Serinibacter salmoneus: one gene and its partner. The main gene of each other region encodes a partner of the protein of the gene in region 2 in a complex. Links are inferred from orthologs where the notes say so. Each region holds a gene or a part of one and is shown on either strand. Other genes may lie near its edges.

Region 1 (3,342 bases), 790 kb from region 2 along the record:
GCGGCACCCGGGCGCCGCCGAGGTCGTGGGTCGGCGTGACGTGGCCGGCAGCCCTGGCCGGGCGGAGCCCATCGAGGATGGCCTGGTTGATGGCGTCCTTGAAGGACAGGCCGCGTTCCCGCATCACCTGACGAATCAGGATCTCGGCCTCGGGCTCCAGGGTCACCGTCGTGCGCATGGTGCATCATAGCATCACACACATTGATGCGGTGATGCCTGAATGCCTACGTCCGGATCTCGATCTCGTGAACCCCGCATTCCTGGCGGAGGCTCCGTGTCAGAGTTTGGAGACCGGGGAGTAGCGCAGCAGCAGGCGCTTGGTGCCGGCGCTGCCGAAGTCGATCTTCGCGACGCTGGAGGATCCCGCGCCCTCCACGGCCACCACGGTGCCCATGCCGTAGGAGTCGTGGTTGACCCGGTCGCCGATCGCGAGGGAGGGGACGTCGGCCGCGCCGCTCTTGCCGCGCGCTCCCCCGCCGCCGGTGCCGCCACCGCTGCCGACCCCCGTGCGAGGACCGGTGGAGCCCCGCCGACCGGAGCCGTAACCACCAGACCCGTAGCCACCTGACCCGTAGCCACCTGCGCCGGTGCCACGTCCACTACTGCCGCGCCCGCCGGACCCGGACCCGTAGACGTACCCGCCGTCGGTGTCGTCGGTCTCGTAGCCGCCGTACCCACCGCCGGACCGGTAGCCGCCGCCACGTCCGTACCCGGAGCCGTACCCGCCGCCCCAGCCGCCGCGCATCGCCTCGGTCGCGGACTCCTCCCGCCGCCAGTCCATGACGTCGGCCGGGATGTCGTCCAGGAATCGGGAGGCCGGCATCTGGTTCGGCATGCCGTAGGAAGTGCGCAGCGCCGCACGGGTGAGGTAGAGCCGCTCCCGCGCGCGGGTCAGCGCCACGTAGGCCAGGCGCCGCTCCTCGCTGAGCTCGCTGGTGTCGGCCAGCGAGCGCTGGTGCGGGAAGGTGCCGTCCTCCAGGCCGGTGACGAACACGACCGGGAACTCCAGTCCCTTAGCCGTGTGGACCGTCATCATCGTCACGACCCCACCACCATCGTGCTCGGGGATCTGGTCGGCGTCCGCCACCAGCGCAACCCGCTCGAGGAAGTCCGCGAGGTCGCCCTCGGGTTCACCCTCGCTGAACTCCGCCGCCACCGCGTGCAGTTCCGCGAGGTTCTCCACCCGGGAGGCGTCCTGCGGGTCGTCGGAGGCGCGCAGCTCGGCGAGGTACCCGGAACGATCCAGCGCGGCATCGAGGATCTCCGCCGGGGTGGCCCCCGAAGCGGCGAGCTCGCGCAGCCCGAACATCAGTTCCGCGAAGCCGCCGACGGCGCCCGAGGCGCGGGCGGGCATCCCGATCTCCTCGTAGCGCTCCAGGGCGGCGCCGAAGGAGATCCGCTCCCGTTCGGCGAACCACGCGATCGCGCCCTCGGTGCGGTCCCCGATGGCGCGCTTGGGCACGTTGAGGATGCGGCGCAGGTTCACCGCGTCGTCGGGGTTCGCGATCGCCCGCAGGTAGGCGATCGCGTCCTTGACCTCCTTGCGCTCGTAGAAGCGCGTGCCGCCGACCACCTTGTAGGGGATGCCAGTGCGGATCAGCACCTCCTCCAGCGCGCGGGACTGGGCGTTGGTGCGATAGAAGATCGCGACGTCGCCGGGCTTGACGCCCTCGTTGTCCCCGAGGGAGTCGATCTCCTCGGCCACGAACCGGGCCTCGTCGTGGTCGGAGTCCGCCACGTACCCGATCACCTTCGCGCCCGCGCCCTGCGCGGTCCACAGGTTCTTCTTGCGCCGGTCGGGGTTGCGCGCGATCACCGCGTTGGCGGCGGAAAGGATGTTCTGGGTGGAGCGGTAGTTCTGCTCCAGCAGGATGGTGCGCGCCTGCGGGTAGTCCTCCTCGAACTCCAGGATGTTGCGGATCGTGGCGCCTCGGAAGGCGTAGATCGACTGGTCGGCGTCGCCCACCACGGTGAGTTGCCCCGGCGGCACCCGGCCGACGCTGCCCGCGGAACCGGCGGCGCCCTGAGCAGCCCCGCCCGGGGCGCCGGCAGGATCGTCTCCGGCGGCGCCGTCGACCGCCTCGTCCCAGGTGGCCAGCCGACCCTCCACACTCTCCGGGTTCGCCACCCCCGCGAGTTCCTTCACCAGCACGTACTGGGCGTGGTTGGTGTCCTGGTACTCATCCACCAGCACGTGGCGGAATCGGCGCCGGTAGTTCTCCGCAATCGCGGGGAAGGCGCGCAGCAGGTGCACGGTGGTGGCGATGAGGTCGTCGAAGTCCAGCGCGTGGGCCTGCCGCAGCCGCTCCTGGTAGGCACGGTAGGCGGCGGCGAGCGCCTGATCGAAGGAGTTGGACTCCGTGACGGTACGGGCGAAGTCGTCCGCGTCTATCAGCTCGTTCTTCAGGTCGGAGACCTTGTTGCTGATCGCCTTCGGCGGCACCTTCTTCGGGTCGAGGTTGAGTTCCTTGCACACCAGCTGCATGAGCCGCTGGGAGTCCGCCGCGTCATAGATGGAGAAGGAGGACCGCAGCCCGAGCGCCTTGTGCTCGCGCCGAAGGATCCGCACGCACGCGGAGTGGAACGTGGAGACCCACATCACCCGGGCGGCGGGGCCGACGAGTTCCTCGACGCGCTCGCGCATCTCCGCCGCGGCCTTGTTGGTGAAGGTGATCGCGAGGATCTCCCCCGGTCGCGCCTCACCGGTGGCCAGCAGGTGCGCGATGCGGTGGGTGAGCACGCGGGTCTTGCCGGAACCCGCCCCGGCGATGATCAGCAGCGGGTCACCGCGGTGGGTGACGGCCTCCTTCTGCTGCGGGTTGAGCCCCTCGAGCAGGTCCTGTGCGGAGCGGCGACGTCCACCACCTCGCGGCGACGCGGCGCCGTCGCCGCCGTCCATACCGGCCTCGCTGCGGGCGAGCGGGCTGATCCCGGGGAGGGTGGCGCCCGCGGCCGTCACCGCGGAGCCGCCCCCGGGCTGGGGGAGGTCGTCGAAGAGCGTCGTCATGATGGGACCAGGGTAGGCGGCGGGTGTGACATCGGCGGCACGCACAGCCGCCAGGCACCGGCTCAGCCGCGCGGCACGCTGCGCGTGACCGTGAAGGTGCCGTTGTCGCCCATCACCTCGGTGGGACCGACCAGGCGGCGCAGTTCCCGCGCCCGGGCCAGGCGGGAGTTGAACACGCACCACAGTTCCCCGCCCGGGGCCAGCACCCGGCCGGCGTCCCGCAGCAGGCCGCGGGCGGCGTCGGGTTCGACCGCCACGCCGGAGTGGAACGGCGGATTGCACACCACGAGGTCCACGCTGCGACTCGGCAGCGTCTCCAGGGCATCCGCGCGCAC
Region 2 (5,552 bases):
TCGTGTTCTCCGACGACGACGCCCGGTCGGCGCTCGAGGGCATCGTCCATCCCGCCGTGGCCAGGGCGTTCGAGGCGCGGGTCGCGGCGGCACCCCAGGATGCGATCGTGGTGCACGACGTGCCGCTGCTGGTCGAGAACGGCCTGGCCCCGCGCTACCACCTCGTCCTGGTGACGCACGCCCCCGAGGCCGAGAGGGTGCGGCGGGCGGTCTCGGAACGCGGGATGGACTCGGAGGCGGTCGAGCGGCGGATCGCCGCCCAGGCGAGCGACCAGGAGCGGGCGGCGGTGGCCGACGTGTTCCTGGACACGAGCGCGGGGCCGGCGCACACCCGGGCCGCGCTGGAGCGGCTCTGGAGCGAACGCCTGGTGCCGTACGAGGCGAACGTTCGCGAGCGGCGCGCGGTGGAGGGCGACTCCGGCCGCCTCGATCCCGCGGCGGCGGCACGCCTCGCGGCACGGATCCGGCACCTCGGGGGTGACCTGGTGGCGGGGATCGACCACCCGGCACCCCCCGGGGAGGACGACACGGACGGCACGGACGGCACGGACGGTGTCGACCTCGTCGTGCGGGTGGTCGTGGGGGTGTCCAGCGCGCGGCGGGCGGGCGGGCCTCATCCGGTGTCCACGGTGCGGGACCGCCTGCACGAGGGCGGTTTCCCGCGGCTGCCCGCCGGGGTCGATGGCGAGGGCGGTCACCTGCATGGCAGCGCGGACCCGGGCCGAGAAGCCCGGATCCGCGTCGGCACCGCCTGATCGCCTCAGCGCAGCGTGGCCGCCAGCGTGATCGGCACCGCCGAGAGCGCGGCCGAGACCGGGCAGCCGGTCTTGGCGGCCTCGGCGACGGCGAGGAAGTCCTCCTCGGAGATCCCGGGCACCTCGGCCTCGACCGTCAGGGCGATGCCGGTGATGCCCTCACCGGCCACGAAGTCGACCGCGGCGGAGGTCTCCACCCGGGTGGGCGGGGTGCCCTTCCCGGCGAGCTCGTGGGAGAGCGCCATCGCGTAGCAGGACGCGTGCGCCGTGGCGATGAGCTCCTCCGGGGTCGTCTGGCCGCCCATCTCGCCGGTGCGCGACTTCCAGGAGACGTCCACGGGGCCGAAGGCGCCGCTGGCGGGTTCGGTGCGGCCGGAGCCGGAGGCGAGGTCGCCGAGCCAGACCGTGCTCGCGCTGGAGGTGGTGGGGGTGGGCATGGCAGTCCCTTCGTCGACGGGTGGTGGCGTGCGCCACCTCGTCACCATCCTGCCCCCGTGGGTGTGGTCGGTGTCGAGTGGTGTCAGGATGTCGGAGGGCCCACGTACCGTTGTCGCATGCGACCCGTATCCGATCTGCAGCGCACCGTCGCCCCGTTCGAGGTGGTCTCGGAGTACACGCCCTCAGGCGACCAGCCCACGGCGATCGCGGAGTTGACCGAGCGGCTGAACGCGGGGGAGAAGGACATCGTGCTGCTCGGCGCCACCGGCACCGGGAAGTCCGCGACCACCGCGTGGCTCATCGAACAGGTCCAACGCCCCACCCTGGTGATGGCGCCGAACAAGACCCTTGCCGCGCAGCTGGCCACGGAGTTCCGGGAGCTGCTGCCGAACAATGCGGTGGAGTACTTCGTCTCCTACTACGACTACTACCAGCCCGAGGCGTACGTGCCCTCCTCGGACACCTACATCGAGAAGGACTCCTCGATCAACGAGGAGGTGGAACGGTTGCGGCACTCCGCCACGAACTCGCTGCTCACCCGGCGCGACGTGGTGGTGGTCGCCTCCGTGTCCTGCATCTACGGCCTGGGCACGCCCCAGGAGTACGTGGACCGGATGGTGCGGCTGCGGGTGGGGGACGTGGTGGATCGCGACGCGCTGCTGCGGCAGTTCGTCACCATGCAGTACGCCCGCAACGACGCCTCCTTCCAGCGCGGCACCTTCCGGGTACGGGGGGACACGGTGGAGATCATCCCCGTGTACGAGGAGCTGGCGATCCGGATCGAGTTCTTCGGGGACGACATCGAGGCGATCGCCACCCTGCACCCGTTGACGGGTGACGTGGTGCGGCAGGAGGAGGAGATCCACATCTTCCCGGCCACGCACTACGTCGCCGGCCCCGAGCGCATGGAGCGCGCGATCGGCACCATCGAGGCGGAGCTCGAGGAACGCCTCGCCGAACTCGAGGGCGGTGGCCGGTTGCTGGAGGCGCAGCGGCTGCGGATGCGCACCACGTACGACATCGAGATGATGCGGCAGATCGGCACGTGCTCCGGCATCGAGAACTACTCCCGCCACATCGACGGCCGCGTGCCGGGGTCCGCACCCAACACCCTGCTGGACTTCTTCCCGGAGGACTTCCTGCTCATCATCGACGAGTCGCACCAGACCGTGCCGCAGATCGGCGCGATGTTCGAGGGCGACTCCTCCCGCAAGCGCACCCTCGTGGACCACGGGTTCCGCCTCCCGAGCGCCATGGACAACCGGCCGCTGCGCTGGGAGGAGTTCCTGGAGCGGATCGGGCAGACCGTGTTCTTGTCCGCGACCCCCGGCGACTACGAACTGGGGCAGTCCGACGGCGTGGTGGAGCAGGTCATCCGGCCCACCGGGCTGGTGGATCCGCAGGTGGTGATCAAGCCCCCGAAGGGGCAGATCGACGACCTGCTCGGGGAGATCCGCCAGCGCACCGAGCGCGACGAGCGCGTGCTGGTGACCACCCTGACGAAGAAGATGGCCGAGGACCTCTCGGACTACCTGCTCGAGCGGGGGGTGAAGGTCGCCTACCTGCACTCGGAGGTGGACACCCTCAGGCGCATCGAACTGCTGCGCGACCTGCGGATGGGCGTGTACGACGTGCTGGTGGGAATCAACCTGCTGCGCGAGGGCCTCGACCTACCCGAGGTCTCCCTGGTGGCGATCCTGGATGCCGACAAGGAGGGGTTCCTGCGTTCGGAGACCTCCCTCATCCAGACGATCGGTCGCGCGGCGCGCAACGTCTCGGGCCAGGTGCACATGTACGCCGACACCATCACGCCGTCCATGCGGCGCGCGCTGGAAGAGACCGACCGGCGCCGGGAGAAGCAGCTCGCCTACAACGCCGAGCACGGGATCGACCCGACCCCGCTGCGCAAGCGGATCACCGACATCACCGATCAGCTCGCGCGCGAGGACGTCGACACCAAGGAACTGCTCGCGGGTGGCTACCGCAAGGGCGGGGCGGCGCCGAAGCCCACGGGCTCCTCGGCTCGTGAGCGCCTGGCCGGTGCCGCGGCATCGGACCTCGCGGAGCTCATCCAGGAACTCTCCGACCAGATGCACACCGCAGCCGCCGAGCTCAAGTTCGAGGTCGCGGCGCGGCTGCGCGACGAGATCTCCGACCTGAAGAAGGAGTTGCGCCAGATGGTGGCCGCCACGAGTTGAGGGCGGGCGCGCCCTCATCGCGTATGCTCTGACGACGAAGGGGAGTACTCCCGAGCAGCAGCATCGTCACCACGGCGCCCAACGGCGGGTTCCCGGTGCTGCTGGGCCGCACGCGGCCGGAGAAGACCTTCGGTTCCCAGTCGTCGGTACCGAAGGGTGTACCCATGGATGTTCCTGTCTGGTTGTGGGCGGTCACAGTGGCCGGCATCGTCGCGATGCTGGCCGTCGACCTGTTCGGCCACGTCCGTAAGCCGCACGCACCGACCCTGCGCGAGGCGGCGATCTGGTCGGCGGCCTACGTCGCGATCGCGCTGCTGTTCGGGGTCGCCATCCTCGTGATGTTCCCGAGCCCCTACGGCGCTGAGTACTTCGCGGGCTACATCACCGAGAAGAGCCTCTCCCTGGACAACCTCTTCGTGTTCGTCCTGATCATGGGCGCGTTCTCGGTGCCGCGCGAGAACCAGCAGAAGGTGCTGTTCGTCGGCATCATCCTGGCACTCGTGCTGCGCACGATCTTCATCTTCATCGGTGCGGAGATCGTCAACAACTTCGCCTGGGTGTTCTACATCTTCGGTGCGTTCCTGATCTGGACGGCGATCGCGCAGCTGCGTCACACCGAGGAGACTGACGAGAAGCGCGAGAACTTCCTCGTGCGCTGGGTGCGCCGGATCTTCCCGGTGACGGATTCCTACCACGGCGACCGGATCTGGGTGAAGCACGACGGCCGCTGGCACATCACGCCGATGCTGCTGGTGATGGTGGCGATCGGCAGCGCCGACATCCTGTTCGCGATCGACTCGATCCCCGCGATCTTCGGCCTCACCCAGGAGGTCTTCCTGATCTTTGCCGCCAACGCCTTCTCCCTGCTGGGGCTGCGGCAGCTCTTCTTCCTGGTGGACGGCCTGCTGGACCGCCTCGTGTACCTGAACTACGGCCTGGCGGCGATCCTCGCGTTCATCGGGGTCAAGCTCGTGCTGCACGCGTTGCATGAGAACGAGCTCCCGTTCATCAACGGCGGTGAGCACGTCAGCGTGCCCGAGGTGTCCATCGCCTTCTCGCTGATCTTCATCGTCGGGGTGCTGACGATCACCACCGTCGCGAGCCTGGCCAAGTCCCGGCGGGATGCCGCGCTCACATCCGCCGCGGCCGACGACGACGGCGCGCGGGACTGATCGGGGTGCTGGGCACGCACGAGCTGCCGCTCTGGTTCGAGGTCGCCTCACTGGTGGTACTCGCGGCCATCCTCGTGATCGACCTGGTGGTCGTCGGGCGGCGTCCGCACGTGCCCAGCTTCGCCGAGAGCGCGCGCTGGGTCGCCTTCTACGTCGGCCTCGCGCTCGTGTTCGCCCTCCTTGTCCTCACGGTGGGCGGCAGCGCGCCGGCGGGGGAGTTCCTGGCCGGGTGGCTCACGGAGTACTCCCTCTCGCTGGACAACCTGTTCGTGTTCGCCCTCATCATGGGCTCCTTCGCGGTGCCGCACCTGCAGCAGCAGCGCACCCTGATGATCGGCATCCTCATCGCCCTGGTGCTGCGGGCGGGCCTGATCCTCGTGGGTGCCGCGATCATCGAGCGCTTCAGCTGGGTGTTCTACCTCTTCGGGGTGGTGCTGCTGGTCACCGCCGTGAAGATGGTCGGCGGGCAGAACGAGGAGGAGTACTCCGAGAACGTCCTGGTGCGGGTGGTGCGGCGCGTGATGCCCGTCGCCCCGGACTACGACGGTGCGCGCCTGACCACCCGCATCGACGGCCGGCGCATGGTCACGCCGATGCTCCTGGTCATCCTCGCGCTCGGCACCACCGACCTGCTGTTCGCGCTGGACTCGATCCCGGCGATCTTCGGGCTCACCAGTGACCCGTTCATCGTCTTCAGCGCCAACATCTTCGCGCTCATGGGCCTGCGCCAGCTGTACTTCATGCTGGATGGGCTCATGGAGCGCCTCGCCTACCTCAGCTACGGCCTCGCGGCGGTGCTCGCCTTCATCGGGGTGAAGCTCATCCTGGAGGCCCTGCACGGCAACACGGTGCCGTTCATCAACGGTGGTCAGGGGGTGCCGTGGGCGCCGGAGATCCCCACCTGGCTCTCGCTGGCGGTCATCATCGGCTTCCTGGCCATCGCCGCCGTCGCGAGCCTGCTCTGGCCGCCGCGCGTCCAGGACACCCAG

Evidence for each region. Proteins that work in one complex are often made in the same cells at the same time.
Region 1: the proteins of uvrB (region 2) and pcrA are in contact, whole or in part, in a crystal structure (PDB 7EGT), measured with the Thermus thermophilus proteins. The link is inferred for Serinibacter salmoneus from one-to-one orthologs. Residues at the interface, in WP_096411307.1 of Thermus thermophilus: Glu23, Leu25, Arg26, Asp27, Gly28, Glu29, Arg30, Phe31, Arg55, Glu326, Asp327, Phe328, Glu379, Ser382, Gln383, His398, Gly400, Arg401; in WP_096412145.1 of Thermus thermophilus: His654, Arg656, Phe657, Gln666, Asp668, Glu669, Lys680, Arg681, Leu682, Ser683, Lys685, Tyr686, Ala687.

The regions. Positions count from the first base shown.
Region 1 is NZ_PDJD01000001.1:663,437-666,778, reverse strand. The notes cover bases 78-3,342. They hold pcrA (DNA helicase PcrA), read right to left. Parts: upstream 3,008-3,342; coding sequence 278-3,007; downstream 78-277. Other genes in these bases: ATL40_RS02850 (class I SAM-dependent methyltransferase), read right to left, coding at 3,070-3,342; ATL40_RS02860 (antitoxin), read right to left, coding at 78-178. Outside these bases: more of ATL40_RS02860, read right to left, coding at 1-77. UniProt on the Escherichia coli protein: A helicase with DNA-dependent ATPase activity. Unwinds DNA duplexes with 3'-5' polarity. Translocates on single-stranded DNA with 3'-5' polarity. Initiates unwinding more efficiently from a nicked substrate than double-stranded DNA.
Region 2 is NZ_PDJD01000001.1:1,452,358-1,457,909, reverse strand. Bases 943-3,850 are described here. They hold uvrB (excinuclease ABC subunit UvrB), read left to right. Parts: upstream 943-1,309; coding sequence 1,310-3,391; downstream 3,392-3,850. Other genes in these bases: ATL40_RS06405 (TerC family protein), read left to right, coding at 3,556-3,850; ATL40_RS06415 (OsmC family peroxiredoxin), read right to left, coding at 943-1,192. Outside these bases: coaE (dephospho-CoA kinase), read left to right, coding at 1-755; more of ATL40_RS06415, read right to left, coding at 761-942; more of ATL40_RS06405, read left to right, coding at 3,851-4,563; ATL40_RS06400 (TerC family protein), read left to right, coding at 4,569-5,552. UniProt on the Escherichia coli protein: The UvrABC repair system catalyzes the recognition and processing of DNA lesions. A damage recognition complex composed of 2 UvrA and 2 UvrB subunits scans DNA for abnormalities.